Regions from separate parts of the Streptomyces vinaceus genome, predicted to be linked through region 1. Evidence: riboswitches for the same ligand, from Rfam matches in the RefSeq annotation. Region 1 holds a riboswitch; the other holds the start of a gene.

Region 1 (15,253 bases):
ACGCCCCAGTACATGGCCCCCGAGCAGGCGCTGGCCGGTGAGACCACGGCGGCCACCGATGTCTTCGCACTGGGACAGACGGCGGCGTTCGCCGCGCTGGGCGAGCCGCTGTACGGGGACGGCCCGTCCGTCAGCGTGCTGTTCCGGATCGTGCACTCCGAGCCCGACCTGTCCCGGCTGCCGGAGTCGCTGCGCCCGCTGATCGCCCGGTGCCTGGCAGCCGATCCCGACGATCGCGCCACCCCGGCGGAGGTCGTGGCGTGGTGCAGGCAGCGGCTGGGCGGGGACGCGGACGCGGGTGGCGGTCCGGCCGTCTGGCGGGAGGTGGCCGGGCCGGAGCCGGTGGTCCCGGCCCCTGTCCCGGACCCCACGTCGGTGCACACGCGGGCCCTGGGCACGCAGCCGTCGCGGCCACCGCATTCGCCGCAGCCGTCGCAGCCGTCCCCGATGGCCTGGCAACCGCCGGCCACGACGCCGCTCACGCCGGAGGAGCGGCGGCGGCGCAGGCGGCGTACCGCCCTGATCGTCGGCGCGGTGGTGACGGTGTCGGCCGTCCTGCTGACCGGGCTGGCCTGGAAGGTCATGGACGCGGCGGACCGGGCGCGCGAACGGAGCGCGGCCGCGGCCACCTCCTCCGGCCCGGCGAGCGGCGGCAAGACCACCGGGTCCGGCGGGTCCAAGGGGTCCGGCGGGTCCACCGGGCCCGGCGGGTCCGCGGCGAGTACGCCCAAGGCCTCCAAGGCGCCCGCAGCCGTCCCCTTCCCCCAGGTTCGGCTGGACCAGGAGAACTCGATCGGCATCAAGGACCCGGTCCGGCGGGAGGACCGCACGGGGGACATCCGTCTGGACTGCGAGAAGAACAGCTGCGCGCTGGCGAGCGACACGAGCGTGATCGTCCAGCTGTACGCCGATCCCGGCACCGGCAACCTCGACACGTGCGGCCTCCTCACGAAGGCCGCCACGCAGCACGAGCTGCCGCTGGCCGCATCGGCGCCCGGCACCGAGATCTGCCTCCGGCACCCCTCGGGGGACATCGCACTGCTCGTGATCCAGACCAAGCCGGTCGTGCGGCTGCCCGATCTGCCCGGCTGGATCACCGCGGACATGACGGTGTGGCGCGCGGCCTGACGCGGCCAGCCCCCCAGGGGGTCAGGGCTCAGCCCCGGGCGGCCTCGACGAAGGCGCGGATCAGGGCGGGGTCCTTCACCCCGCGCTCCCGCTCCACCCCGCTGGAGACGTCCACGCCCCAGGCGCCGGTGGTCTCCACGGCCTCCCGGACGCTGCCCGGGGTCAGCCCGCCGGCCAGCAGCCAGCGGCCCTCGGGGGCGGTGAACTGCGCCGAGCCCCAGTTCCACGGCTTGCCGGAGCCGGGGTCGGGCGCGTCCAGCAGCAGCAGGTCCTCCCCGTACTCCCCGCAGCGCTCCACGTGCTCGGCGGTGGCCCGCAGCAGGGTCCGGCCCTCGGCGCGCAGCGCCTCGTAGTACTCCGGGCCCTCGTCCCCGTGGAGCTGGACCCCCCGTACGCCGCTCTCCTCGGTCAGCCGCCGCACCTCCTCGACCGGCTGCCCCCGGAACACCCCGACGGTCAGCACCGATTCCGGTACCCGCGCCGCGAGCTCCCGCGCCGCGTCGGCGCCGATCGTACGGGGGCTCCCCGGGGCGAAGACGAAGCCGACGGCGTCCGCCCCGGCCGCAACGGCCACGTCGACATCGGGCCCGGTCTTCAGCCCGCAGATCTTCACGAACAGCTCGCTCATCCCCCCAGTCAACCAAACCGCCCTGTTGGGTGGCGATCCGTCCCGGGGACCGGGCGGGTCCTTCCTTGCGCCGCTAGCCTGGAACGGGGGCTCACGCCCCGTGCACGGCACGCCACGCGGAGGACAACGGTGACGATCATGGTTGAACGGGCCACACCGATAGAGCAGGCGGCACCACCGACATTCGAGACGCTCCTGCGCACGGTCGAGGAGATGGACACACCTGACGGCTACAAGGCCGAGCTCATCCGGGGGAAGATCGTCGTGTCACCGTGGTCCAGGCTTCGCTACTCCCGTCGCATGCGGGCGCTGCGCGAGCAGCTTCAGGCGCACCTTCCCGAGGGGCATTTCGCAGACACCTCCCCTTTCCTCTTCCAGTTCCCGTCGGTTCAGCGCGGCTACGGGCCGGACCTGTACGTCGCGGACGAGGCCGCGTTCGATGAGGAGGGCCGCCACGCGGACGGCGCCGCCTTGTCCCTCGTCGGCGAGTTCACCTCCGTGTCCACCAAGGACGCCGACTGGGAGGAGAAGCTGGAGGTGTACGGCCGGATCGTGCCCGTCTACCTGGTCGTGGACATGCAGGGATCCGAGATCACCTGCTTCTCGGACCCCTCCCCGCAGGGCTACCGCTCTCGCAAGACCGTCGCCTTCGGCGAGGACTTGCCCGTCCCCGAGCCCTTCGGCTTCTCCCTCGACACCACCGGCTTCTAGGGGCCCCGGAAACGCCCGAGGGCGGCACCCCCCGTGTGGGGAGTGCCGCCCTCGGTCGAAGAACAGCCGATCAGCCAGGGGCCGATCAGAAGTCCATGTCACCGCCCGGCATGCCGCCGCCGGCCGGGGCGCCGGCCTTCTCGGGCTTGTCGGCGATGACGGCCTCGGTGGTGAGGAAGAGGGCCGCGATCGACGCCGCGTTCTGCAGCGCGGAACGGGTGACCTTCGCCGGGTCGATGATGCCCTCGGCGATCATGTCCACGTACTCGCCGGTGGCGGCGTTGAGGCCCCAGCCGACGGTCAGGTTGCGGACCTTCTCCACGACGACGCCGCCCTCAAGACCACCGTTGACGGCGATCTGCTTGAGCGGGGCCTCCAGGGCGAGCTTCACGGCGTTGGCGCCGGTCGCCTCGTCACCCTGCAGGTCGAGCTTCTCGAAGACCGCGGAGGCCTGGAGCAGGGCCACGCCACCACCGGCGACGATGCCCTCCTCGACGGCCGCCTTCGCGTTGCGAACGGCGTCCTCGATGCGGTGCTTGCGCTCCTTGAGCTCCACCTCGGTCGCGGCACCGGCCTTGATGACGGCCACGCCGCCGGCCAGCTTCGCGAGGCGCTCCTGGAGCTTCTCGCGGTCGTAGTCCGAGTCGGAGTTCTCGATCTCGGCGCGGATCTGGTTGACGCGACCCTGAACCTGGTCGCTGTCACCGGCACCGTCGACGATCGTGGTCTCGTCCTTGGTGATGACGACCTTGCGGGCGCGGCCGAGCAGGTCCAGGCCCGCGTTCTCCAGCTTGAGGCCGACCTCCTCGGAGACGACCGTGCCGCCCGTGAGGATGGCGATGTCACCGAGCATGGCCTTGCGGCGGTCGCCGAAGCCCGGGGCCTTGACGGCGACGGACTTGAAGGTGCCGCGGATCTTGTTGACGACCAGGGTCGACAGGGCCTCGCCCTCGACGTCCTCGGCGATGATCAGCAGCGGCTTGCCGGACTGCATGACCTTCTCAAGGAGCGGCAGCAGGTCCTTGACCGAGCCGATCTTCGAGTTGACGATCAGGATGTACGGGTCGTCGAGCGACGCCTCCATACGCTCCATGTCGGTGGCGAAGTACGCCGAGATGTAGCCCTTGTCGAAGCGCATGCCCTCGGTGAGCTCCAGCTCCAGACCGAAGGTCTGGGACTCCTCGACCGTGATGACGCCTTCCTTGCCGACCTTGTCCATGGCCTCGGCGATGAGCTCGCCGATCTGGGTGTCGGCGGCGGAGATGGAGGCCGTGGAAGCGATCTGCTCCTTGGTCTCGACGTCCTTCGCCTGCTCCAGCAGGGCGCCGGAGACGGCCTCGACGGCCTTCTCGATGCCGCGCTTGAGGGCCATCGGGTTGGCGCCGGCGGCCACGTTGCGCAGGCCCTCGCGGACGAGCGCCTGGGCGAGCACGGTGGCGGTGGTCGTACCGTCGCCCGCGACGTCGTCCGTCTTCTTGGCGACTTCCTTGACCAGCTCGGCGCCGATCTTCTCGTACGGGTCCTCGAGCTCGATCTCCTTGGCGATGGAGACACCATCGTTGGTGATCGTGGGGGCGCCCCACTTCTTCTCAAGGACGACGTTGCGACCCTTGGGGCCGAGGGTGACCTTGACGGCGTCGGCGAGCTGGTTCATCCCGCGCTCGAGACCGCGCCGGGCCTCCTCGTCGAACGCAATGATCTTGGCCATCTGAAGTGGTCCTCCAGGACTGGGGTTCCCCCTGCACCGTCGGGTACGAGGGGAGGCTTGGATTGCTCCGGACCGCGCCCGCGCCCGCGACGGACGGCCTGCGTGCCCGGCGGTTCCTTCCCGCCGGACCCTGCGGGCCTCACCGACCCGGTCCTGTGTAGTAGCACTCTCAAGCAGAGAGTGCTAACGCCAATGATTAGCACTCGACCCCCGAGAGTGCAAGCGGCTTCGGAGAAGGCGGGTCCCGGCCGGCCCCGGGCAGCACGAAGGGCCCGCACCCCTCCTCTGAGGTGCGGGCCCCGCGTGTACGTGTCGGTGGTCGATCGCGCCGGGACTAGACGGCGAGCTTGACCATGTCCGCCTGCGGACCCTTCTGGCCCTGCGAGATCTCGAACTCGACCCGCTGACCCTCTTCAAGGGTGCGGTACCCGTCCATCTGGATGGCGCTGTAGTGGACGAACACATCCGCACCACCGTCGACCGCGATGAAGCCGTAGCCCTTCTCCGCGTTGAACCACTTGACGGTGCCCTGAGCCATGCCTAACTCCCCTATTACTGGCCCTTGCGCAGGACCGCACTTCGCGGTCCCGGGTCAGAACTTGCGCCGGAACGCCTCGACCGGGGCTGAATGTATCTGCACCGCTGCTGTCTGCAACAGGTCAATCCGACGAGAAATCTGGACACGGGGATACATTGAAATAGAGTGAAAAGTTGGCATATTCCTGGGCAACTCGGACCCGGCATATCTCGCCAAAGCCCCATACCGCACTCGGACATTGACTCAATGTCAACCATCACGCGACCCGCTCATATGCGGCGGGCAAGAACAGCGGAGGGGACTTCCCCAACTCTACCGCGCCCAACCAAGCAGAATTACCCCCTCCGCTTTTACCGGAGGGGGTAATTCTGGGCTTTCGCGTATCAGCAGCCGCCCGCGACGGCGGGGATGATCGAGACGCCCGCGCCGTCCGGCGTCACCGCGTCCAGACCACCCTCGAAGCGCACGTCGTCGTCGTTGACGTAGACGTTCACGAAGCGGCGCAGCTTGCCCTGGTCGTCCAGGACGCGGGCGGCGATGCCCGGGTGGCTCGCCTCCAGGGAGGCGATGACCTCGGAGAGGGTCGCGCCCTCGGCGGAGACCTCGGCCTGGCCGCCGGTGTAGGTGCGCAGGATGGTGGGGATGCGGACGTTGACGCTCATGGCGCTACTGCCTTTCCGGGTGCGAGGGGAGGGGAGGGGTGTCCGGCGGATCAGGCCAGGCCGGCGGCGCGGAACGCGTCCAGGCTCGGGCGGATGGTTGCGGTCTGCCCGCTGTCCGCGGCCACCGCCTCCAGGGTCTTGAGGCCGTCACCGGTGTTGAGGACCACCGTGGTCAGCGCCGGGTCGAGCTGCCCGTTCTCGATGAGCTTCTTGGTCACGCCGACGGTCACGCCGCCCGCGGTCTCGGCGAAGATGCCCTCGGTCTGCGCGAGGATCTTGATGGCCTCGACGACCTGCTCGTCGGTGACGTCCTCGACGTAGCCGCCGGTGCGGCGGGCGATGTCCAGGACGTACGGGCCGTCGGCCGGGTTGCCGATGGCGAGCGACTTGGCGATGGTGTCCGGCTTCTGCGGGCGGACCACGTCGTGACCGGCCTTGAAGGCGGTCGAGACCGGGGAGCAGCCCTCGGCCTGCGCACCGAAGATCTTGTACGGCTTGTCCTCGACGAGCCCGAGCTTGATCAGCTCCTGCAGACCCTTGTCGATCTTCGTCAGCTGCGAGCCGGACGCGATCGGGATCACGATCTGGTCGGGCAGCCGCCAGCCGAGCTGCTCGCAGATCTCGTACGCCAGGGTCTTGGAGCCCTCGCCGTAGTACGGGCGCAGGTTGACGTTGACGAAGCCCCAGCCCTCGCCGAGCGGGTCGCCGATGAGCTCGGAGCAGAAGCGGTTGACGTCGTCGTAGTTGCCCTCGATGCCGACGAGGTCGCCGCCGTACACACCGGCCATGACGACCTTGCCCTGCTCCAGGTCGTGCGGGATGAACACGCAGGAGCGGAAGCCGGCCCGGGCGGCCGCGGCGCCGACGGCGCCGGCCAGGTTGCCGGTGGAGGAGCAGGACAGGGTGGTGAAGCCGAAGGCGCGGGCGGCCTCGACGGCGATGGCGACGACGCGGTCCTTGAAGGAGTGCGTCGGGTTGCCGGAGTCGTCCTTGACGTACAGCTTGCCGGTGACGCCGAGCTCCTTGGCCAGGTTGGCCGCGTCCACGAGCTTGGTGAAGCCGGGGTTCAGGCTGGGCTTGGAGGCCACGTCCGCGGGGACGGGCAGCAGCGGGGCGTAGCGCCAGATGTTGTTCGGGCCGGCCTCGATCGCCGCGCGCAGCGCCTCGGGGTCGCCGGCCGGGAGGTCGTACGCGACTTCCAGCGGACCGAAACACTCGACGCAGGCGAAGATGGGGCCGAGCTCGAAACGGGTACCGCACTCACGACACGAGAGGCCGGTGGCAGGTCCGAGATCGACAGAGGTGGCAACAGTCTGTGCAGCCATGATGGCGAGGCCCTTTCTCCTCATCTTCCCCATGGCGCACTTCGCCATGAGACGGAATTGGCACCTTCCCTAGCCGGGGACCTCGCTGCTGCAAGCAAGCGCGAGAACCGACTGGAGGGTTGCCGGGGCTTCAACGGGCCGTGTCCCTCTGCCCCTCTGGATGAGCGGTATGGCACCGGCTCGCGCGCTCTGCGGCACGTCCGGGCGTTTGTGCGCGGGGACCCCCGGCATGCGGTGGTCCTTCGCGTTGTTCAAGACTGTAACCGAAGGTCCGGGTGGTTGAGACAGCCGTCCGAACCGCGAGATGGATCACTTTTCGGCCGAAAGCGCCGAGGGCTACGGGCTACCTACGGACGACCAGGGAGTGCTGAACGTGCTGGAAGAGGTGGAGCGCTGGTTCGCGGACCGCTCCTGGTCCGCGGCCGACCGACCGCTCGACCAGCTGCTGTCGGCCAAGCGGGCGACGGGCACCACGGTCAGCGTGGTGCTGCCCGCGCTCGACGAGGAGGAGACGGTCGGGGCGATCGTCGAGGTGATCCGGCGCGATCTGATCGACGGGATGCGGCTGCCCCTGGTCGACGAGCTGGTGGTGATCGACTCGGGCTCCACCGACCGGACCGCCGAGGTGGCCGCCAAGGCCGGCGCCCGGGTGGTGCACCGCGACGAGATCCTGCCGCGGATCCCGGCCGTGCACGGCAAGGGCGAGGTGCTGTGGCGCTCGCTGCTGGTGACCGGCGGGGACGTGGTCTGCTTCGTCGACGCGGACCTGCGGGACTTCTCCTCCGCCTTCGTGTCCGGGATCGTCGGCCCGCTGCTGACCGAACCGGACGTGCAGTTCGTCAAGGCGATGTACGACCGCCCGCTGGGCGACGCCCCCGGCCAGGGCGGCCGGGTCACCGAGCTCGTCGCCCGCCCCCTGCTCAATCTCCACTGGCCGCAGCTGGCCGGCTTCGTCCAGCCGCTGGGCGGCGAGTACGCCGTGCGCCGGTCCCTGCTGGAACGTTTGCCCTTCCCCGTCGGGTACGGGGTGGAGCTCGGCCTGCTGGTCGACGCGCTGCACACCGTCGGGCTGGACGCGCTGGCCCAGGTGGACGTGGGCGTACGGCTCCACCGCCATCAGGACGGCCAGGCACTCGGCCGGATGGCGGCGGCGATCTACCGGACGGCGCAGCTGCGGCTCGCGCCCGGGAACTCCGCCGGCCACCGCTGGGGGCACCCGCCCGTACGGCCGGAGCTGACGCAGTTCGAGCGCGGCCCGGACGGGTTCACGCCGCGCACCCACCCCGTGGACACCGAGGAGCGGCCGCCGATGGCCGGGGTCAAGGAGTACTCCGGCCGCCGGGTGGCGTGAGGGAACTGACGTTTGAGCGGGCGGGCCCCGGGCTAGGTTCGCCGCATGGCTTCTCAGGTACTCGTTGCAGCGAACCGCGGCCCGCTCTCCTACGAACTCGGCGACGACGGCACCCTCACGGCCCGGCGCGGCGGGGGCGGACTCGTCTCCGGCCTCTCCGCCGCCCTCGCCCGCCAGCCGGAGGCGCTGTGGATCTGCGCGGCGCTGTCGGACGCGGACCGGGAGGCGGTCCGGCGGGGCGTCTCCGAGACCGGCGTCCGGATGCTGGACATCGATCCCACCACGTACGACGGCGCGTACAACGGCATCGCGAACTCGGTGCTGTGGTTCACCCACCACCACCTGTACGACATCCCGCGCGAGCCGGTGTTCGACGCGCGGTTCCGGCAGCAGTGGGACGCGTACGCCGCGTACAACCACGCCTTCGCGGTGGCACTGGCCGAGGAGGCGGGCGAGGGCGCGGCCGTGCTCGTACAGGACTACCACTTGGCGCTGGTCCCCGGTGAGCTGCGCGAACTGCGGCCCGACCTGAGGATCAGCCACTTCACGCACACCCCGTGGGCCTCGCCGGAGTTCCTGGGGATGCTTCCCGACGACATCCGCGCGCAGCTGCTGTGGGGGATGCTCGGGGCGGACGTCGTGGGCTTCCACACCTGGGCCTGGGCCGAGGCCTTCGTGGCCGGGGCGCACATCGACGACGCGAGCGGCAGCGCGGGACCGGCCGGGGACCGGCGGCGCGGCGTGCGGCACCGGAAGGCGGGCGCGGACGCGCGCTCCACCGAGGTGGCCGTGTACCCGCTGGGCGTGGACGAGGACGAGCTGCGGGCGCTGGCGCACCGGCCGGAGGTCAACGACAAGCTGGCCGCGCTGCGGACTGAGGTCGGGGACCGCAAGGCGATCGTCCGGGTGGACCGGACGGAGCTGTCGAAGAACATCATCCGGGGGCTGCTGGCCTACCGGGAGCTGCTGACGGCGCACCCCGAGTGGCGCGGGCGGGTGGTGCACCTGGCCTCGGCGTACCCCTCCCGGCAGGACCTGGAGGTCTACCGGTCCTACACGCAGGCGGTACGGGAGCTGGCCGAGCGGATCAACGAGGAGTTCGGTACGCGGGACTGGCAGCCGGTGCTGGTGTCGGTGAAGGACGACTTCGCCCGCTCCCTGGCGGCGTACCGGCTGGCGGACGTGGCACTGGTCAACCCGGTGCGGGACGGGATGAACCTGGTGGCCAAGGAGATCCCGGTGGTGTCGGACGCGGGGTGCGCGCTGGTGCTGTCGACCGGGGCGGGGGCGTACGGGGAGCTGCGCGAGGACGCGCTGACGGTGAACCCGTACGACGTGACGGCGACGGCGGAGGCGCTGCACGCGGCGCTGTCCATGCCGGCGGGCGAGCGGCTGGAGCGCACGAAGCGCCTGGCCGCCGCCGCCACCGCCCTGCCCCCGACGGCCTGGTTCACGGCCCAGCTGGACGCCCTGCGCGAGGCCTGACGGCAGCCGCTGCGCGGAGCGCTCCCCCTACCCGCCCTACCACCGTTTCCCGGGCCCTCCCGGCCCCGGGCGGGCCCGGGAGGTGAGGGGCCTGCCCCGGTGAACGGGACGGGGACGGGGAGGACCGGCCCCGCAGGGCCGGGCCTGTCAGCCGCGGATGGCTCCGGCCAGGGCGGCCAGGAAGCCGACCACCTCGGCCGGGCCGCCCAGGACCAGGTCGGCCCGGGCGGCGAGCTCGGGGACCTCCACCGAGCCACTGGCCACCAGCAGCCCCGGCAGACCGTCGGCCCGGCGCTTCTCCACCGCGGAGTAGGCGGCGAGGTCGCCCAGGTCGTCGCCCGCGTAGAGGACCGCCTCCGCATCCCGCTCCGCCACGAACTCCGTCAGGGCGACGCCCTTGTCCATGCCCGGGGGGCGCAGCTCCAGGACCGCGCGGCCCGGCTCCACCATGAGCCCGTGGCGGGCCGCCAGTTCGGCCAGGGGTTCGCGCAGTGCCGCGAAGGCCGCCGCCGGGTCGTCGGCGCGCCTCGTGTGGACGGCCAGCGCCCGGCCCTTCTCCTCGATCCACGTGCCGCGCCAGGCGCCGATGGACTCCAGGAACCCGGGCAGCTCCGCCCGTACGGCGGCGACCCCCGGGTGCTCGGCGGGGGCGTGGACGATGCCGGTCACCGCGTCCCAGCGCTCGGCGCCGTAGTGGCCGAGGACCACGAGGTGTTCCAGTCCGGGAACGCCGGCGAAGCCCCCGTAGCGGACGGCCACGCCGGCCGGCCGACCGGTGATCACGGCCACCGAATCGACCTCGGGGGCGAGTGCGGACAGGGCCGGAACGGCCCCTGGGTGGGCCCGGGCCTGGTCCGGGTCGGGGACGATCTCGGCGAGGGTACCGTCGAAATCGAGCGCGACCACGGAACGGCGGGGTGCGCGGAGCAGGGCTTCGAGGCCCTCACGTCCGGCAGCGGTGACGGGCATCGGCAAGTCGTGCGGATGGCTCCCCATACGGACGACCCTAACGGCCCCGCCGGGCCACGGCTACGGCGCGGCCCCCGGGCGCCACGGGCGGGCCTCAGCGCCGGGCCCGCTGCGCCTCGCGGATGCGGCGGAGCCTGTTGACGGTGCCGGGGGCGTGGGCCAGCGCGCGCGGGTCGTCCATCAGCGCGTTGAGCAGCTGGTAGTAGCGGACCGGGGTCATCCCCAGCCCTTCCCGTATCGCCCGCTCCTTGGCTCCGGGCCCGGGCCAGGTGCGTCCTTCGTACGCGAGCACCGCGGCCTCGGTGGCCGTCAGCCCCACGTCGTCCGTCATACCGCCAGATTAACGTCGCCCGGTGACAGCGGCCGGGCCGCGCCCCCCGGCGCCCGCCCGGCCCGCGCCGCCACCGCCCGCCCGGCCCGCGCCCCTACTGCGCGTCCGCCTTGCGCGCCGACTCGGCGATGGCCTCCAGGACCTTGGCCGGCTGTCCGCCCGGCTGCACGCTCTTGCCGATGTTCCGCTTGACGTCCTCGCTGACCCCGGCCCAGGACTTCTTGCCGACCGGGTAGAGCCGCGCGTTCGGCAGCGCCTGCAGGAACGTCTTGAGCTGCGTGGCCGAGCCGCCCGTACTGGCGTCCATCGCCCGGTAGCCGGTCGTGGTGGCCGGGAGCAGGTCGTACTTGTTGGTGAACGTCGTCACGTTCTTGGCCTCGTACAGGTAGTCCAGGAACTTCCCGGACTCCTTGCGGTGGCCGTTCTTGAAAGCCATCACCCAGTCCGCGACGCCCATCGTCGGGTGCTCGGTGCCGTCCTCGGTCGGCAGGGCCACCATGCCGAACTTCACGCCCTTCTCGGCCGCCTGCTTCAGCAGCGTGGGGTGGCCGTTGAGCATGCCGACCTCGCCCCGCGTGAAGGCGTCGAACGCGGCCTGCCGGTCCGTCTTCGCCGGCTCCAGCGCCCCGGTCAGCCCCTGGCCGACCATCTTGTCGCGCAGGAACTCGAACGTCTTGACGTTGTCGGCGGAGTCGATCGCGTACGCCTCCTCGTTGTCGGTGTAGCCGCCACCGCCCGCGAGCATCCACATCATCGTCTCGGCCTGCGCCTCCTCGCGGCCCAGCGGCAGCGCGAACGGCGTCGCCACGCCCGCGGCCTTGAGCTTCTTCGCGGCGGCCTCCAGGTCGGCCCAGCTCTTCGGCTGCCAGCCGCCCTTGGCGTCCTTCGGCAGGACCCCGGCGTCCGTCAGCAGCTTCTCGTTGTAGAAGAGCAGGCGGGTGCTGGCCACGAAGGGCATCCCGTACTGGACCCGCCGGACCTTGCCGGCGTCGGCGAGCGGCGCCAGGAAGTCGGCCTCGGTGCTGACGGAGAGCAGCTCCTCCGCCGTGTACAGCTTTCCGGCGGCCGCGTAGTCGGCGTACGCGCCGATCTGCGCGATGTCGGGGGCCTTGCCGGCCTTGACCATCTCGGCGACCTTGGCGTCGACCTCGGACCAGGAGTAGACGCTGACCTCGACCTTGACGCCCGGATGGTCCTTCTGGAAGCCCGCGGCGAGGTCCTTCCAGTAGCCCGCCGAGGAGTTCTGCGGATTGTCCCCGTAGTCGGCCGCCACGACCCGCAGGGTCACCTCGTTGTCCCCGGTGATGCTCCCCACGGCTCCGCAGCCGGTGAGTGCCGCGGCGGTCAGGCTCAGCGCGGCGCCGGTCGCGGCCAGGCTCTGGTAACGGCCCTTCACAGTTCTCGATCCACCCCTTGTTGTACGTACGATCCACGTAAGGTCTACACCACTTTGGCGGCTCGTCCACATCCGGAACGCACGGTGTGCGGTTCGTCGCCCGACCAAGGCGTTCGATTTTGTATGGCCGCTCAACAATCCCCTCCAATGGACTAGACCTTTCCCCGCCGAGCACGCGAGACTGTCACCTGTGAAACCCGTGAAACACGTCATCGCCCTCGATGTGGGCGGCACCGGGATGAAGGCCGCCCTCATCGCCGACGACGGCACCCTGCTGCACGAAGCGCGCCGCGCCACCGGCCGCGACCGGGGCCCCGACGCCGTCGTCGAGACGATCCTGGAGTTCGCCGCCGAGCTGTCCGCCCTCGGCCGCGAGCGCTTCGCCGCGCCCGCCGCCGCGGCCGGCGTCGCCGTCCCCGGCATCGTCGACGCCGAGAACGGGATCGCCGTGTACGCGGCGAACCTGGGCTGGCGCGACGTACCCATGCGCGAGCTGCTCAGCGGCCGGCTCGGCGGCATCCCGGTCGCCCTGGGCCACGACGTCCGCACGGGCGGACTCGCCGAGGGCCGCATCGGCGCCGGCCGGGGCGCCGACCGCTTCCTGTTCGTCCCCCTCGGCACCGGCATCGCCGGCGCCATCGGCATCGCCGGCCGCATCGAGGCGGGCGCCCACGGCTACGCGGGCGAGATCGGGCACATCGTGGTCCGCCCCGGCGGACCCGCCTGCGGCTGCGGCCAGTACGGCTGCCTGGAGACCCTCGCCTCCGCGTCCGCCGTCAGCCGCGCCTGGGCGGCCGCCTCCGGCGACCCGGCCGCGGACGCCGCCGACTGCGCCAAGGCCGTGGAGTCCGGCGACGCCCGCGCCCACGAGGTGTGGCTGGCCGCGGTCGGCGCCCTCGCCGACGGCCTGGTCACGGCGATCACCCTGCTGGACCCGCGCACGCTGATCATCGGTGGCGGGCTCGCCGAGGCGGGGGAAACCTTGTTCACACCACTGCGGACGGCCGTCGAGGAGCGCGTGACGTTCCAGCGGCTGCCCGACATCGTGCCGGCGGCCCTCGGGGACACCGCCGGATGCCTGGGCGCAGGGCTGCTCGCCTGGGACCTACTCGCCACGGAGGTACCTGCCTGATGTCCGGAAGCGCACACAGCACCGTTCTCTCCGGCGCCAGGGTGGTCCTGCCCACCGGGACCGTGGCGGGCGGCCGCGTCATCGTCGACGGCGAGCGCATCGCCGGCAGCGCCGGCGAGGGCGCGCGCACCGTCGACCTGTCCGGGCACTGGCTCGTCCCCGGCTTCGTGGACATGCACAACCACGGCGGCGGCGGCGCCTCCTTCACCTCCGGCACCGCCGAGGAGGTCCTCAAGGGCGTACGGACGCACCGCGAGCACGGCACCACCACGCTCGTCGCCTCCACCGTCACCGGCGACCTGGACGAACTGGCCCGCCGCGCCGGACTGCTGGCCGAGCTGACCCAGCAGGGCGAGATCGCCGGCGTCCACTTCGAGGGGCCGTTCATCAACCCCTGCCGCAAGGGCGCCCACAAGGAGGACCTGCTCCGCGACCCCGACCCGGCCGAGGTCCGCAAGCTGATCGACGCCGCGCACGGCGCCGCCCGCATGTTCACCCTCGCCACCGAGCTCCCGGGCGGGCTGGACTCCGTACGGCTGCTGGCCGAGCACGGGGTCATCGCCGCGATCGGCCACACCGACTCCACCTACGAGCAGACCCGCCAGGCCATCGACGCGGGCGCCACCGTCGCCACGCACCTGTACAACGCGATGCCCGGAATGGAGCACCGCGCACCCGGCCCGATCGCCGCCCTGCTGGAGGACGAGCGGGTCACCGTCGAGCTGATCAACGACGGCACCCACCTGCACCCCGCGATGCTGGAGCTGGCCTTCCACCACGCGGGCGCGCACCGGGTGGCGCTGATCACCGACGCGATGGACGCGGCCGGCTTCGGCGACGGGATCTACCACCTGGGGCCGCTGGAGGTCGAGGTCAAGGAGGGCGTGGCCCGCCTCGTCGAGGGCGGTTCGATCGCCGGCTCGACGCTGACCCTGGACACCGCGTTCAAGCGGTCGGTGACCCTGGACAAGCTGCCCGTGGAGTCGGTGGTGCAGGCGATCTCGGCCAATCCCGCCAAGCTGATCGGCCTGTACGACGAGGTCGGCTCGCTGGAGCCGGGCAAGTACGCCGACCTCGTCGTCCTGGACGCCGAGTTCGACGTCAAGGGCGTCATGCGGCGCGGCGAGTGGATCGTGGACCCGCTGGCCTGAGGGCGGCCGCGGCCGCTGGTCCGAGCAGGTACGCAGGGGAGCGGACGGCCCGCGGGACTGGGCCGCCCGCACTCCTGTTTGGCATGATCCCGGCACACACCGAGACCGGGGCCTGCCATGATCCTCACCGTGACGCTCAACACCGCACTCGACGTCACCCACCACGTACCGAAGCTGATTCCGCACACCTCGCACCGGGTCACCGCCGTGAGCGAGCGGCCGGGCGGCAAGGGCCTCAACGTCGCCCGGGTACTGGCCGCGCTCGGGCACGAGGTCACCGCGACCGGCTTCACGGGCGGGCGCACGGGCGCCGTCGTACGCGAACTGCTCGCCGGCACCGACCGGCTGACGGACGCTCTGGTCCCCTGCGCGGGCACCACCCGGCGCACCCTGGCCGTGGTCGACGAGGCCTCGGGCGACACCACGCAGTTCAACGAGCCGGGCCCGCTGATCGGTTCCGCGGAATGGGCCGCCTTCCTCGGCCGCTACGAGGAGCTGCTGGCCGGGGCCGCCGCGGTGGCCCTGTGCGGCAGCCTCCCGCCGGGCGTCCCGGTGGGCGCGTACGCGGTGCTCGTACGGGCGGCCCGCGCGGCGGGGGTGCCGGTGCTCCTGGACACCAGCGGCGAGGCCCTGCGCCGCGGGGTCGCCGCCCGGCCCGAGATGATCAAGCCGAACGCAGCCGAGCTCGCCGAGCTGACCGGCTCCCGCGAGCCCCTCCAGGCCACCCGCGACGCCCGC
Region 2 (15,253 bases), 1.2 Mb from region 1:
CCAACGACCCCCGGGGAGCGGACACGACGACGCCCCGCCTCTGACGCAGGTCACCGGCGGGGCGTGTGGTCACAACGGGGCCGCGGAATTCGCCCGGATGGGCGGTGTGCGGCGCGTCCCTCGGCGGGCTCGCGGCCCGCGGGAGGGGTCAGCCGACGCGGACGCCGAACTGGAACGGCATGTTGCCCATGGCCTCGTACTTGACGCCGCCGCGCGGGTTGGAGGCGTGCAGGACCTGGCCGTTGCCCGCGTAGAGGCCGACGTGGTGCAGGTCCGAGTAGAAGAACACCAGGTCGCCGGGCTGCAGCTGGCTCATGCCGATGCGCGTGCCGTCGTTGACCTGGGTGAAGGTGGTGCGCGAGATGCTGACGCCGGCCTGCTTGTAGGCCCACTGGGTCAGCCCCGAGCAGTCGAATGCGTTCGGGCCGGTGGCGCTGGAGACGTAGGCGCTGCCCAGCTTGGTCTTGGCGGCCGCCAGGGCGGCGCCGGCGCGGCCCGAGGCCTTGACGTTGCCGAGGTCGGCGCGGTCGCTCTCGCTGCGGCTGGCGCGGGCGTCGTCGTCCTTGATGGACGCGCGCTCCTGCGCGGTGAGGGTGTTGAGGAGGGCCTGGGCCTCGGCGAGCTTGTCCTGCGAGGCCTTCTTCTTCTCGCCGAGCTCCTTGCGGGTGGCGTCGAGGTCGGCCAGCTTGCCGGAGGCCTCCTGGCGCTGCTGCGCGAGCGAGCGCTGCTTGGCCTGGATCTTCTGGACCGCCTCGACCTGCTTGCCGCTCAACTGCTCCAGGGTAGAGGCCTTGTCGAGGTAGGTCTCGGGGTCGCCGGAGAGGAAGAGGGCGACGGACTGGTCCATGCCGCCGGTGCGGTACTGGGCGCTGGCCATCGAACCCAGCGTGGTGCGCAGCTGGTTGAGCTCGTCCTGGCCGCGGGCGACCTGGTCCTGGAGCTGGCCTATCTCCTTTTCGAGCGTCTCCTGGCGCTGCTTGGCGCCGTTGAACTTCTCGGTGGCCTGCTCCGCCTCTTCGTAGAGGGCGTCGACCTTGGCCTTGACCTCGTCCTTGCTCGGCTGGGCCGGAGCGGCGGAGGCGCCGTGTGCGGAGAGGGCGACGGCCGCGGCGGCCGTGGCGGTCAGCACGGTCACACGAGTGCGGGTCGGCTGCTTGGGTCGACGGTGGGACGCCACGAAGGCGAGCTCCTTCTTCCTAGAGCCGCCGAAGGAACGCGACTCGGCGACACCTTCGCCGGCACCCCGAATGGGTGACCTACCGCACGAAGGTTTGAGCCGACCCTAGTGACCTCGCTGTGATCAGTTCAAATCCTGTCGGCAAAAAACTTGGCTGCCGACCAGGTTCTTTACCTACAGCCCACGCTCTGTGCAGGGGACTTGACGGTACGTTCCCTGCCCGCCCCGCTAAATCGGGCATTCCACCGAGGAGTTACGAAACGCGCGAAAGCCGCTTCAGCAACAAAGCGGACGTCACCGGCCGGGCGCCGGCCTTCGCCACCCCATCGGCCACCTCGCGGTCCGTGGAGACCACGACCACCGGCCGGCCGGGCGGTTCCGCCCGCACCAGCTGGCGGATCAGCTCGTCCGCCGTCACGCCGGGCTTGGAGAAGAGCACCCGCACGCCGCGCGGCGGAGCGAGCAGCACCGGGGCCGCCAGTTCCGCGCCGTCGAAGACGCACGTCATCTCCGCGCCCGTCTGCGCGGCCAGCATCGACAGCCCGCCCAGCAGCCGCAGCCGCTGCTTCTCCAGCGGCATCGTCGGATAGCCGGTCTTGGTCACGTTGTACCCGTCGACCACCAGATGGGCCTGGGGCAGCGCCAAGAGCTGGTCCAGCAGCGCCGGATCGGTCTCCGACAGGGCGCGCGCCGCGATGTCCTTCGGGGTCATCCGGCCCGGCTCCACCGCGTCCACGGTGTCGGCCGGACGCGTGGAGACCGGCGGCAGCGCCAGCTCGCGGCGCAGCCCCTGGGCCGCGTCCAGCACGGTGTCCAGCAGCAGGCGCAGCCGCATGTCCTCCACGCTGCGTCCCTCGCGGGTGGCGCGGCGGGAGGTCTCCAGCGCCGTTTCCACCTCCGCGAGGCGGGACTTGAGGCGCCGGGTCTCGCTCTCGGCGGCGGCGACCTGCGCGGCCGCGTCGCCCCGGATCCCGTCGATCTCGGCGGTGACCTTGCGCAGGGCCGCCTCGCCGCGCTTCACGTCGCTCTGCGCGCTGCGCAGCTTGCGCTGAAGCGATTCCGCTTCCTTGCGCGCCGCGTCCAGCTCGGCCCGCACCTGCTCACCGCCCAGGCGCTGCGCGTCCCGCGCGTGGGCCAGTTCCTCGCGCAGGCGGTCCAGTTCGCGCCGGGTCTCCTCGTCGACCCGCTCGGCGTCGGCGCGCTGCGCCTCCTCGCCCGCGGCGGCCACCAGCTTCACCCAGCCGACCGGGCGCAGTACGTACGCGGCGGCCGCCACGTCCAGCGGGTCCGCCGCGGCGGGCGGGGCGCCCGACTCCAGCGCACCGGCCAGCTCGGCCTGCGCCTCGCGCAGCTTCTCGGCGACGCGGCCCCGGAACACGGCGTCCGTCTCCACCGCCGCGGCCATGGCGTTGCCCGCGAACTTGGCGCGCCGGGTCGGGGTGAACCGGGCGTACTGGCGCAGCTGCGCCGGGAGGTCCGCGACCGTCAGTGCGCCGAAGGCGTCCGAGACGAGCGCGACGACCCGGCGCCGCACGCCTTCCGGCAGCGGGCGGTCGAGCACCTCGGCGGCGTCGCCGGCCGCGTCGGCCGGCTCAGCGCCGCTTGCTGGCTCCACAATCCGTCACCCCTACCGTCATTCACCTGTGGGCGGGGCTCCGTCAGGAGTCCGCACCCGGCCTGTCCACGAGCTCGATCTGGTCCACCGCGTTGCACCACCGGCAGCGGACCGACTCGATGGTCTCATTGACCACCTCGCGTTCCTCGACCTTGGGCTCCCCGGCGAGATCCAGGTGGACGTACTCCACGACCTTCGACGAACGGGTGACGTCGAAACGCGTGAGGTTGCCGCACAGCGTGCAGCGCCACCGGGTGGTGTCGGTCGGCAGGGGAACCGTCATCAGGCCGCTCTCTCCTTCGTAGCTCATTCAATTAAAGCCGCCGTCCGCGTCAATCGGCGGACCGCAGCACGTAACCCTACGGCCTGCCGGTGCTCGGGGCGGGTCCGCTTGGGTCATGCTCGATCGCATGATCGTAAGGTGGCAGGCCCTCCGGGAGGCCGCCCGGGGCCCGGTGGTCGTCCATGCGCTGATCGCCGGCTGCTGCGTGGTGTTCCTGCTCGGCCCGGCCTCGGGGCTGAATCCCTCGTACGGGACGGGCGAGCGGTTACTGGAGACGGGGACCGCGTACTTCCGGCGCTGGGGCGTGGTCCCCGACGAGCTCTTCACCGGCTCGGCGCGGGCCCTGCTGACCCCGCTCACCGCCCTGTTCGTGCACGGCAGCTGGCTCCACCTGCTCGGCAACATGCTGTTCCTGTACGTCTTCGGCGTGATGACGCAGGAGCGGATGGGGCGGCCGGAGTTCCTGTCGTTCTACGTCTGCACGGGCTACCTGGCGCTGGCGGCGTACGCGGCGGCCAACGCCTCCTCGGCGCAGACGCTGGTGGGTGCCTCGGGCGCGATCTCGGCGGTGCTGGGCGCCTTCCTGTGCCTGTTCCCGCGGGCGCGGGTGACCAGCCTGTTCCCGTTCCTGCTCTTCCTGCCGCTGCGCTTCCCGGCGTGGCTGGTCCTGCTGTTCTGGTTCGCCCTCCAGTGGGTGGCCGCGCACCGCGCGGGCAGCGGCCCGGGGGTGGCCTACCTCGCCCACCTGGTGGGCTTCTCGCTGGGCTTCGTCTACGCGTGGGTGCGCTATCGGCGTACGACTAGAGTGAGGCGACCAGCGACGGCCACCGAGGGAGACAGCCAGCCGTGATCACCGCGATCGTGCTCATCAAGACCAGCGTGGACCGCATCCCCGAGATCGCCGAGTCGATCGCCGCGCTGGAGAACGTCAGCGAGGTCTACTCCGTCACCGGGACGTACGACCTGATCGCCCTGGTCCGCGTGGCCCGCCACGAGAACCTGGCGGACATCATCCCCGGCCGCATCAGCAAGATCCCGGGCGTCGAGGCGACCGACACCCACGTGGCCTTCCGCACGTACTCCCAGCACGACCTCGAAGCCGCCTTCGCGATCGGCCTCGACGCGTAGCGGACCCTCCCTCACAGCCCGGGCAGGGCCTCCCCCGGTCGCGCCACCAGTCCCGGACCAGCTCCGGGGTCCAGTGGGCATCGCCGTCGCACTCGAAGCCGGCCATCGGGTCCTGCCAGGCGGCGGCCATGACCCGGTGGGTCTCCTCGGGCGTGCGCGGCCGGCGGTAGACGAACTCCTGGCCGTACTCGTCGTCGTACAGGACGTGATCCGGTGCGACCCCGCGCCCCGCCCAGCACGTGTCGGTCGCCGCCCCGTAGAACGGTCCGGGCACGTTGCGCCAGTTGCGCTCGGACCACGCGTGGGGCCGGGCACCCCACGTCGCGTTGTATGCGGGCACCCACTGCGCCAGGCCCGGGAGCGGCTCACCCTCCGCACAGGCGCGCAGCGTCGGCATCGGGTCCCAGTACGTCATGATCCGCAGCGTCTCACACGGCCGGGACGCAGCGGCCTTCCTCGGTGCGGTACTGCCACTTGGCCCCCTCGGCCACCAGCTCCTTCACGGCGCCGACGAAGCGGTCGACGTGCTCGTCCGGGGTGCCGGCGCCGAAGCTGACGCGGATCGCGTTCAGGGAGCGCTCGCCCGGTGCCGCCTCGGGGGCTCCGCACTCGCCCTGGGCCTGCGGCTCGCTGCCCAGCAGGGTGCGGACCAGCGGGTGGGCGCAGAACAGGCCGTCGCGGACGCCGATCCCGTACTCGGCCGACAGCGCCGCCGCGAAGTGCGAGCTGTTCCAGCCGTCCACCACGAAGGAGATCACGCCGACCCGCGGGGCCTCGTCGCCGAAGAGGGAGAGGATCCGGACCGCCGGGACCTCGGCGAGACCCTCGCGGACCTTCGCGATGAGGTGCCGCTCGCGGGCGACGAGGTCCTCGAAGCCCGCCTCGGTCAGGGCCCTGCAGGCCGAGGCGATCGAGTAGACGCCGATCACGTTCGGGGAGCCGGCCTCGTGGCGGGCCGCCGTGGTGTGCCACTCAACGTCGACGCCGCCGTCCGCGCGGCGGGCGACCTTGCGCGAGGCGCCGCCGCCGGCCAGGTACGGCTCCGCCTCCTGCAGCCAGTCCGCCCGGCCGGCCAGCACGCCCGAGCCGAACGGCGCGTACAGCTTGTGCCCGGAGAAGGCCACCCAGTCCACGTCCAGCTCCTGCACGGAGACGGGGTGGTGCGGGGCCAGCTGGGCGGCGTCCAGGACGATCCGCGCGCCGTGGGTGTGCGCCGCGGCGGCGAGCTCCTTCACCGGCCACAGCTCGCCGGTGACGTTGGACGCGCCGGTGACGCAGACCAGGGCCGGGCAGTGGGGCTCCCGGTCGGCGAGGGCCCGCTCCAAGGTGGCGACGGCCTCGTCCGGGGTGCGGGGGGCGTTGAGGTACGTGACCTGCGCGTCCCCCCACGGCAGCAGCGAGGCGTGGTGCTCGGTCTCGAACACGAACACCTGGCAGTCGGCGGGCAGCACGGCGGCGAGCAGGTTCAGCGAGTCGGTGGTGGACCGGGTGAAGACCACCTGATCGGACGGACGGCAGTCGAGGAACTCGGCGACCGTCGTCCGGCTCTGCTCGAAGAGGTCCGTGGACAGCTGGGAGAGGTAGCCGGCGCCGCGGTGGACGCTTCCGTAGTACGGGGCGTACGCGGCGACGTCGTCCCAGACCCGCTGGAGCGCCGGAGCACTGGCCGCGTAGTCGAGGGCGGCGTACGTGACCTCGCCGCCCGTCACGAGCGGGACGGTGACCTCCCGGCCGAGGACCGGCAGCGGCTCGGCACAGGCGGGGGCGACGGAGACGGGGGCGCAGGCGGAGGCGACGGCGGCGTTCGGGTACGTGGACATGGCGGTATCTCCCCGGCAGGACAGGCTGAATGGCTTCGGAAGGCCCGTACGCGGGTGCCCGGACGTGCGTGCGCGACTGCGCGGTGGCACACGTGCCGGCGGTACGGGAATTGCCTCGACGCGCGGACGATTCGGGGCCGCACGGAGGGTGAAGAAGGGGCGGAGACGCCCTATCGCATTCGCTTGCTCACGGAAAAGCTCCTCGAGAGACCAGGACCCCTGGTGTCGAGGGATCCGCGCTTGCCGCAGGCCTTTCTGCCTACGACCTGGTCATCACCCGGGGCACCCCGCCACGGAAGGAGGGTTGCCGGACAGCAAGCCGGGGCCAAAACGCTGTCACTCGTGACCTGGTCAGCATCCTGCCACAAGATCCCCCGCGCGCAAGACCCCGGTCCGCATGGTGATACGCGGGAACCGGGGCCGGGCCGGAAACGATCAGCGGCTACGCGTTGGCGACGGACCGCTACGCGTTGCTGGCCGCCACCCAGCGGTCCAGCGCCGCCTTGGCCGCGCCCGAGTCGATGGACTCGGCCGCCCGGGCGATCGCGGCGCGGATCTCGTCCTCCAGGGAGCCCGCGCCCGGGTCCAGCGCCACCAGGGCCGCCGCCGAGTTCAGCAGGACCGCGTCGCGCACCGGGCCGCTCTCGCCGGCCAGCAGCCGACGGGCGACGTCCGCGTTGTACGAGGCGTCCGCGCCCCGCAGCGCCGTGACGTCGACCAGCGGGATGCCGACGTCGCGCGGGTCGAACGGCTGCTCGTCCACCCGGCCGTCGCGGACCCACCACACCCGGGAGGTCGCCGTCGTCGTCAGCTCGTCCAGGCCGTCGTCACCGCGGAACACCAGCGCCGAGGAACCGCGCTCCGCCAGCACGCCCGCCACGATCGGCGCGACCCGCGCGTCCGCGACGCCCGTGGCCTGCGCCCGTACGCGCGCCGGATTGGTCAGCGGGCCGAGGAAGTTGAACGTGGTCCGGATGCCCAGCTCCTTGCGGGCCGCCGCCACGTGCCGCAGCGCCGGGTGGAACTTCACCGCGAAGCAGAAGGTGATCCCGGCCTCCTCCGCGACCTCGACCACCCGCGCCGGGGTGAGGTCCAGGTTGACGCCGAGCTTCTCCAGCACGTCCGAGGACCCGCTCGCGGAGGAGGCGGCCCGGTTGCCGTGCTTGACCACCTTGGCGCCCGTGCCGGCCACGACGATCGAGGACATCGTCGAGATGTTCACCGTCTTGGCCCCGTCGCCGCCCGTGCCGACGATGTCCACCGTCCGGCCCGGGACCTCGATCAGGTTGGCGTGGTCGTACATGGACCGAACGAGGCCGTTGATCTCCGAGACCGTCTCCCCCTTGGCCCGCAGCGCCACCACGAAGCCCGCGATCTGGGCGTCGGTGGCCTCTCCGCGCATGATCCGGTCCATGGCCCAGGCGGTCTCGTCGGCGCGCAGGTCCTGGCCGGACAGCAGGGCATCGAGGACGCCCGGCCAGCCGCGGGCCGCCACGCTGTCGCCGCCTGCCGGGGTCGCAACGTTCATGGTCCGCTCCTGCTGTTGATCGGCCACCCGATTTCGGGGCCCACTCGAATGGGAAGGGGTTCAGCCTATCCAGCCCCGGGGACGGCAAAGAGCCCCGTCCGGACACTGGACGGGGCTCTCGCCGTGGCGACACGAGGACTGACCTGGATCAGTCCCTCAAGCGGGATCAGTGGTGGCCGTGGCCGCTCTGGATCTCCTTGTACTCCTCCACCGTGGGCTTCGGAATCTGGTTGTCCTGCGCGTAGTAGCCCTTGCTGAGCTTCGCGCGGAGCTTCTCGGCGCGGCCGACCTTGCGCTCGACGCCGTTCTCGTCGACCGTCGGGCCGATCTCGACCGGCTTGTACTGCTCGTGCGCGGTCAGCGTGTGCAGCTTGCCCTGCGTCAGCGGCTCGTGGACCTCGACGAACTCACCGTGCGGCAGGCGCTTGATGATGCCGGTCTCGCGACCGTGCAGCACCTTGTCCCGGTCCCGGCGCTGGAGGCCGAGGCAGATCCGCTTGGTGATGACGAAGGCGATGACCGGACCGACGAAGAAGCCGATGCGGGCGAACCAGGTGATGTTGTTGATCGACAGGTGGAAGTACTGCGCGAACATGTCGTTTCCACCGGCGATCAGCAGGATGACGTACCACGTCAGCCAGGCCACACCGAAGGCCGTACGGGTCGGGACGTTGCGCGGGCGGTCCAGGATGTGGTGCTCGCGCTTGTCCCCGGTGACCCAGGACTCGATGAACGGGTAGACCGCGATCGTGGCCAGCACCAGCGGGAAGATCACCAGCGGGATGAAGACGCCGAGGACCAGCGTGTGGCCCCAGAGGTTGATCTCCCAGCCGGGCATCGCACGGATGAGGCCCTCGGAGAAGCCCATGTACCAGTCGGGCTGCGCGCCGGTGGACACGTGGTCCGGCCGGTACGGGCCGAGCGCCCAGATCGGGTTGATCGAGGCGATCGCCGCGATGGCCGCGATGACACCGAAGACCAGGAAGAAGAAGCCTCCGGCCTTGGCCATGTAGACCGGCAGCAGCGGCATGCCGACGACGTTGTTGTTCGTCTTGCCGGGACCCGCGAACTGGGTGTGCTTGTGGTAGAAGACCAGGATCAGGTGGGCCACCAGCAGGCCCATCATGATGCCGGGCAGCAGCAGGATGTGGATCGAGTAGAACCGGGCGACGAAGTCGCTGCCGGGGAACTCGCCGCCGAAGAGGAAGAACGACAGGTACGTGCCGACGATCGGCACGGACAGGATCGCGCCCTCCATGAAGCGGACACCGGTGCCCGAGAGCAGGTCGTCCGGCAGGGAGTAACCGGTGAAACCGGTGAACATGCCGAGGACCAGCAGCAGGAAGCCGAAGATCCAGTTGACCTCGCGCGGCTTGCGGAACGCGCCGGTGAAGAACACGCGCATCATGTGCACGAGCATCGCCGCGACGAAGATCAGCGCCGCCCAGTGGTGGATCTGACGGATCAGCAGGCCACCGCGGACGTCGAAGCTGATGTCCAGCGTCGAGGCGAAGGCCTCGGACATCTGGACGCCCTGCATCGGCACGTACGAGCCGTGGTACACGACCTCGTTCATGCTCGGGTGGAAGAACAGCGTCAGGTACACACCCGTGAGGATGATGATGATGAAGCTGTAGAGGCAGATCTCACCCAGCATGAAGGACCAGTGGTCCGGGAAGATCTTGCGCATGTTGGACTTGGCCAGGCTGTAGATGCCCAGGCGGCCGTCGGCCCAGTCCGCTACCCGCTCGCCCTTGGAGGGCGCCGAGCGCTTTGTGTCAGTGGCAGTGCTCATCCGCGCTCCCAGAATGCAGGACCGACGGGCTCTTCGAAGTCGCCGAGCGCTTCGAGGAAACCTTCACCGTTCACGCCGATCCGCAGCTGCGGAAGCGCGTGGCCGGCCGGACCGAAGATGACTCGGGCGCCGTCGGAGAGGTCGAAGGTGGACTGGTGGCACGGGCAGAGCACGTGGTGGGTCTGCTGCTCGTACAGGCTGATCGGGCAGCCGACGTGGGTGCAGATCTTCGAGTAGGCCACGATGCCCTCGTGGGACCACTCGAGTTCCTGCTTGTCCTTGATGTCCTCCGGCTTGATGCGGACGATCATCAGGGCGGCCTTGGCGATCTGCGTCTGGAAGTCGTGCTGCTCCTCCTCCAGGCCCTCGGGCCTGGCGAAGGTCAGCGAACCGACCTGCACGTCCTCGGGACGCAGCGGCTCGTTCGTGTTGTCGTTGATGAGCAGCTTGCCCCGGCTCCACACGGTCTTGCGCAGCTTCTCCTCGGGCAGCGGGCCCAGGTCGCGCATGATCACGAGAGCGGACAGCGGCAGCATCGACAGCGCGCCCAGCATGGTGTTGCGGATCAGCGGGCGGCGGGCGATGCCCGACTCCTCCGCGCCGTCCGCGAAGTCCTGCATGACCTTGGCCTTGAGCTCCGGCGACGCCGCGATCTCGTGGCGCTCGTCGGCGACCTCGACGTCGGACATCAGGGTGCGGGCCCAGTGGACCGCGCCCGCGCCGATGCAGAAGAGGGCCGTACCCAGGGTCAGACCGAGCGCGAAGTTCAGCGCGCTCACCTTCCCGATCGGGAAGATGTAGACGATCTTGTCGACCGGGAGGGTCACGTAGGAGGCGATGAAGCCGATCGTGGCCAGCATCGACAGCGTGAACAGCATCGCCACGGTGCGCTCGGAGCGCTTCGCGGCCCGCTCGTCGATGTCCTGGATACGGGGCTTGTGGACCGGCAGGCCCGGGTCGGCGAACGGATCGTCCGCGACTGCTACGCCACCGTGGTGCGCGTCGCCCTGCTCGCTCGGCAGGTGCTTCTCTTCGGGAATGTCTTGGCTACTCATGACTTCTTGGCCTTAGCGGTGTGGGCCGCGACCCAGACGGCGACAGCGATCAGCGCACCCAGACCGAAGATCCAGCCGAACAGACCCTCGGAGACGGGGCCGAGGCCGCCGAGCTTGAGACCACCGGGGCTGGTCGACTCATCGCCGTTCACGTGCTGCAGGTACGCGATGATGTCCTTCTTCTCCTTCGTCGGCATGGTGCTGTCCGGGAAGGAGGGCATGTTCTGCGGGCCGGTGAGCATGGCCTCGTAGATGTGCTTCGGCGAGACGCCCTCAAGGTTCGGGGCGTACTTGCCGTTCGTCAGCGCGCCGCCCTCGCCGGTGAAGTTGTGGCACTGCGCGCAGTTGTTGCGGAAGAGCTCACCACCCCTGGCGACGTTGGCGCCCGCCGGGTCGTACTGCTTCTCGGTCGGCACGATGGGGCCGGCGCCGAGGGAGGCGATGTAGGCGGCGAGCTGGTCGATCTGCGCCTGGTCGTAGATGACCGGCTTCTTCGGCACCTGCACGCCGGGCTGCTGGGCGGGCATGCGGCCCGTGCTCACCTGGAAGTCGACGGCCGCGGAGCCGACGCCGACCAGGCTGGGGCCGTCAGTGGAACCCTGACCGCCGGTTCCGTGGCAGCTTGCGCAGCCCACGGCGTAGAGCTTCTTGCCCTCCTCGATGGCGAGGGACTGGGCGGTTTCATCGGCCTGCGCCTTGCCCGCGGGGGCGAAGGCGGCGTACAGCCCCCCAGTGGCCGCCAGCGCGAGGAGTAGAACGACGACCGCCGCCAGCGGATGGCGTCGTCGTGCGGAGAGCTTTTTCACGGATTACCCCGGTGTCAGGATCTTCTGCGTCGGTGTGTCTGGATGGAGTGCCGGGTCTGGGCCCGGTGACGTGTTCGCTACTTGATCAGGTAGATCGTCGCGAAGAGGCCGATCCAGACGACGTCGACGAAGTGCCAGTAGTAGGACACGACGATGGCCGACGTGGCCTGTTCGTGGGTGAACCTCTTGGCCGCGTACGTCCGGCCGAGGACCAGCAGGAAGGCGATGAGACCGCCCGTCACGTGCAGACCGTGGAAGCCGGTGGTCAGGTAGAACACCGAGCCGTACGGACCTGACTTGAGAGACATGCCCTCGTGCTTGACCAGCTCGGTGTACTCGAACACCTGGCCGCCAATGAAGATCGCACCCATGACGAATGTGATCATGAACCACGACCGGAGCTTCTTCACGTCACCGCGCTCCGCGGCGAATACGCCGAGCTGGCAGGTGAGGGAGGAAAGCACCAGGATCGTCGTGTTCGTCGCCGAGAAGGGCAGATTCAAGGCCGAAGCCTGCTCTGTCCAGTACTCGGCGCCTGTCACGGATCGCAGGGTGAAGTACATCGCGAAGAGGGCCGCGAAGAACATCAGCTCGGAACTCAACCAGATGATGGTTCCGACGCTGACGAGGTTCGGCCGGTTGACCGTCGGGTGCGCGTGCCCGGTATCTACTGTCGTTGCTGTCGCCACGACCGACATTATGTCGGTCGCTTATCCCGCCCTCACCCCGGGGGGTGCCGTTCGGAGTGTCAGGGGCGTGTGCAAGGCCCGAACGGCCCATCAGATCGGCCCCGGACCTTCATCGGCGAGGCTGTTCGAACCGATGTTGACACGGGTGCGGACGGAGTAGCATCCCGCGCAACATCAACGTGATTCACGGCACCGTGGAGGAACGAAATGCGGTCGACTGCACGGGTTCTGGTCTACAGCGACGACGCGGGCACCCGCGAGCAGGTGAGGCTGGCGGCCGGGCGCAGGCCGGCCGCGGACCTGCCGCCCGTCGAGTTCGTGGAATGCGCCACCCTCCCGGCCGTCCTCAGCGAGCTGGACGCGGGCGGGATCGACGTGTGCGTACTGGACGGCGAGGCGGTCCCGGCCGGCGGCATGGGGGTGTGCCGGCAGATCAAGGACGAGATCTTCCGGTGCCCGCCGGTGCTTCTGCTGATGGGACGTCCGCAGGACGCCTGGCTGGCCACCTGGAGCCGCGCGGACGCGGCAGTGACGCTGCCGGTGGATCCGGTGGAGTTCGCGGACACCCTGGCGGCCCTGGTGCGTTCGCGGCTGTCTTCGGCCGCCTAGACGATGTCCGCCGGCGCGCGGGAGTCCGTACGGACTGCGGCGCGCCGGCGGAGGACGGTGCGGGTCCGCCCGGCCCCGGAGCGGGGGCCGGCCGGTCTCAGACCTGCGGGCGCAGCCGGGCCTGGTCGATCGGACTGCGGCCTTCCTGGGTGCCCTTGAGGAGGGCGCTGCCGTCGCGCCACTCCTTCCAGTCCAGGTTCCAGTCGCCGAAGCCGTTGCCGAAGGGCTCCATGTCATCGCCGATACTGTTGATCACCCGGACGATGTCGCCCTCGGTGATGTTCTCGTAGAACCAGGCGGCGTTGCCGGTGCTCATGCCCGTGCAGCCGTGGCTGACGTTCTCGGATCCCTGTGAGCTCACGGACCACGGCGCGGCGTGCACGTATTCACCACTCCAGGTGACACGGGTCGCGTAGTAGACGGGCAGGTTGTAGTACTCGCTGCCGCCGATGCCGACGGTGTCGCCGCGCATCTGGACGAAGTACTGCTTGCCGAGCACCACCTTGACCCCGTTGCGGGTGGAGAATCCGGGCTTTCCGGTGGTCACCGGAATGGTATTGATCACTTCTCCGTTGCGCTCGAACGTCAGGTAGTGCGAGGACGCGTCGGTGGTGACCTCGACCCGGTCCCCGATCTCCAGCGTCAACGGCGTGGAAGCGGCCCCGTGGAGCTCGTCGTTGATCTTGATGCCCTCCAGATTGCTCCGTACGTAGACGGTGGAGTGCGCGGGCCAGTAATCCTTCGGGCGGAAGTGCAGGTTCTTGTCGTCCACCCAGTGCCAGGCGCCCTCGACGCCGGGCGGCGTGCTGACGACCAGGCCCCGCTCCACGATCGCCCGGGCGGCCTTGTCCGCGATGGGCTCGTTGAGCACGGCCGTAAGGGGCTGTCCGACGCCGTACTTGCCCTCGTCCGGGCCGAATTCGACCTTGAGGACCTTCTGGGCCGGAGTGGTCTCGAACGTCAGCCTGCGCTGCCCCGGAGCGCCCCGCTCGTCCTCGGTGTTCACCAGGACCGTGTAATGGACGCCGGCGGCCATCGGGGCGGTGCTGTGCCAGCGGTCGCCCTTGGCGCTCAGCTCGCCCGCGAGACGGCGGCCCTGGGCGTCCACGGCGGACACGTCGGTGATCCGGCTTCCGCCGGTGCCCTTGGCGGTGATCTCCAGGGGCTTCTCGGGGTCGACGGGCCGTCCACCGGGCGGCTGGTTGAAGACGACCTGGTCGCCCGCGTCGTACGGGCGGGCTGACAGCGGGTTGTCTCCGGGCCCGCAGGCGGTGGCTCCGGCCCCGAGGGACGCCACCAGCACGGAGCAGCTGAGTACCGTCCGAAGACGCGGTGAGTGCTTCATGGAGCCCACGCTATGAAGGTATGACCATTACTGCGCGCGGGGTGACTGCAAACGAGGGGCCCGGACTCCTCCATTGGAGGTGTCCGGGCCCCAGGTCCTGTCTCGGTGCTGCGGTCCTACTGGTTCTGGTTCTCACCGCGGTAGTACTCGTACACCCAGCCCCACAGGCCGATCAGGATGATCGGGGCCGAGAAGTACATGAGCCACCAGCCGAAGATGACGCCCATGAACGCGAAGGCACCACCGATGGCGAGCGAGAGCGGCTGCCAGCTGTGCGGGGAGAAGAACCCCAGCTCGCCCGCCTCGTCGGCGACGTCGGCCTCCAGGTTGTCCTGGGCCATCTCGTCCACGCGCTTGGCCGTGAAGGCCAGGTAGTAGCCGATCATGACGCTCAGGCCGAAGGCCAGGAAGAGCGCGGTGGTTCCGACGGGCTCCTTCGACCACACGCCGTACACGACGGCCATGATCAGGATGAAGAAGGAGAGCCAGAGGAACATCTTGCCCTGGATCTTCACTTGCCGGCCTCCTTGCCACCGGTGACGGCCTTGGCGGCGACGCTGTGGTCCTCGAGGTGGTCGAGGGCTGCGATCTCAGGGTGGTGCAGGTCGAACGCAGGCGATTCGGAACGGATGCGCGGCAGGGTGAGGAAGTTGTGCCGCGGCGGCGGGCAGGACGTCGCCCACTCCAGCGAACGCCCGTAGCCCCACGGGTCGTCGACCTCGATCTTCTTGCCGTACTTCGCCGTCTTCCAGACGTTGTACATGAACGGCAGCATCGACATGCCCAGCAGGAAGGAGCTGATCGTCGAGATCGTGTTCAGGGCGGTGAAGCCGTCGGCCGCGAGGTAGTCCGCGTAACGGCGCGGCATGCCCTCGGCGCCCAGCCAGTGCTGCACCAGGAACGTGCCGTGGAAGCCGATGAACAGCGTCCAGAAGGTGATCTTGCCGAGGCGCTCGTCCAGCATCTTGCCCGTGAACTTCGGCCACCAGAAGTGGAAGCCGGCGAACATCGCGAACACCACGGTGCCGAAGACGACGTAGTGGAAGTGCGCGACGACGAAGTACGAGTCGGAGACGTGGAAGTCCATCGGGGGCGAGGCCAGGATGACGCCGGTCAGACCACCGAAGGTGAAGGTGACCAGGAAGCCGATCGTCCAGAGCATCGGGGTCTCGAAGGACAGCGAGCCCTTCCACATGGTGCCGATCCAGTTGAAGAACTTCACACCGGTCGGTACCGCGATCAGGAAGGTCATGAAGGAGAAGAACGGCAGCAGCACACCGCCGGTGACGTACATGTGGTGGGCCCACACGGTCACGGAAAGGCCGGCGATCGCGATCGTCGCACCGATCAGACCGATGTAACCGAACATCGGCTTGCGGGAGAAGACCGGGATGATCTCGGAG

The links. Region 1 has a riboswitch for S-adenosylmethionine ahead of thrC (threonine synthase). Riboswitches for the same ligand answer to the same signal wherever they lie in the genome.
Region 2: linked by a shared signal. The riboswitch ahead of CP980_RS24050 (aminotransferase class V-fold PLP-dependent enzyme) and the one ahead of thrC (threonine synthase) in region 1 are both predicted to bind S-adenosylmethionine.

What each region holds. Positions count from the first base shown of each region.
Region 1 is NZ_CP023692.1:4,116,715-4,131,967, reverse strand. Features, by position in the region: gene CP980_RS18640 (serine/threonine-protein kinase) at 1-1,128, shown strand, start outside; gene CP980_RS18635 (phosphoribosylanthranilate isomerase) at 1,157-1,756, opposite strand; gene CP980_RS18630 (Uma2 family endonuclease) at 1,970-2,467, shown strand; gene groL (chaperonin GroEL) at 2,553-4,175, opposite strand; gene CP980_RS18620 (cold-shock protein) at 4,510-4,713, opposite strand; gene CP980_RS18615 (MoaD/ThiS family protein) at 5,097-5,375, opposite strand; gene thrC (threonine synthase) at 5,426-6,724, opposite strand; SAM riboswitch class I at 6,718-6,867, opposite strand; gene CP980_RS18605 (glucosyl-3-phosphoglycerate synthase) at 7,074-8,051, shown strand; gene CP980_RS18600 (alpha,alpha-trehalose-phosphate synthase (UDP-forming)) at 8,097-9,536, shown strand; gene otsB (trehalose-phosphatase) at 9,684-10,532, opposite strand; gene CP980_RS18590 (DUF3263 domain-containing protein) at 10,600-10,836, opposite strand; gene CP980_RS18585 (extracellular solute-binding protein) at 10,931-12,232, opposite strand; gene CP980_RS18580 (ROK family protein) at 12,432-13,364, shown strand; gene nagA (N-acetylglucosamine-6-phosphate deacetylase) at 13,364-14,515, shown strand; gene CP980_RS18570 (1-phosphofructokinase family hexose kinase) at 14,633-15,253, shown strand, end outside.
Region 2 is NZ_CP023692.1:5,326,552-5,341,804, reverse strand. Features, by position in the region: gene CP980_RS24075 (C40 family peptidase) at 149-1,177, opposite strand; gene CP980_RS24070 (NYN domain-containing protein) at 1,431-2,795, opposite strand; gene CP980_RS24065 (hypothetical protein) at 2,836-3,075, opposite strand; gene CP980_RS24060 (rhomboid family intramembrane serine protease) at 3,203-3,925, shown strand; gene CP980_RS24055 (Lrp/AsnC family transcriptional regulator) at 3,922-4,203, shown strand; gene CP980_RS24050 (aminotransferase class V-fold PLP-dependent enzyme) at 4,632-6,023, opposite strand; SAM riboswitch class IV at 6,255-6,371, opposite strand; gene trpD (anthranilate phosphoribosyltransferase) at 6,487-7,551, opposite strand; gene qcrB (cytochrome bc1 complex cytochrome b subunit) at 7,718-9,346, opposite strand; gene qcrA (cytochrome bc1 complex Rieske iron-sulfur subunit) at 9,343-10,401, opposite strand; gene qcrC (cytochrome bc1 complex diheme cytochrome c subunit) at 10,398-11,207, opposite strand; gene ctaE (aa3-type cytochrome oxidase subunit III) at 11,285-11,905, opposite strand; gene CP980_RS24020 (DNA-binding transcriptional response regulator) at 12,104-12,505, shown strand; gene CP980_RS24015 (L,D-transpeptidase) at 12,603-13,850, opposite strand; gene CP980_RS24010 (cytochrome c oxidase subunit 4) at 13,967-14,365, opposite strand; gene ctaD (aa3-type cytochrome oxidase subunit I) at 14,362-15,253, opposite strand, start outside.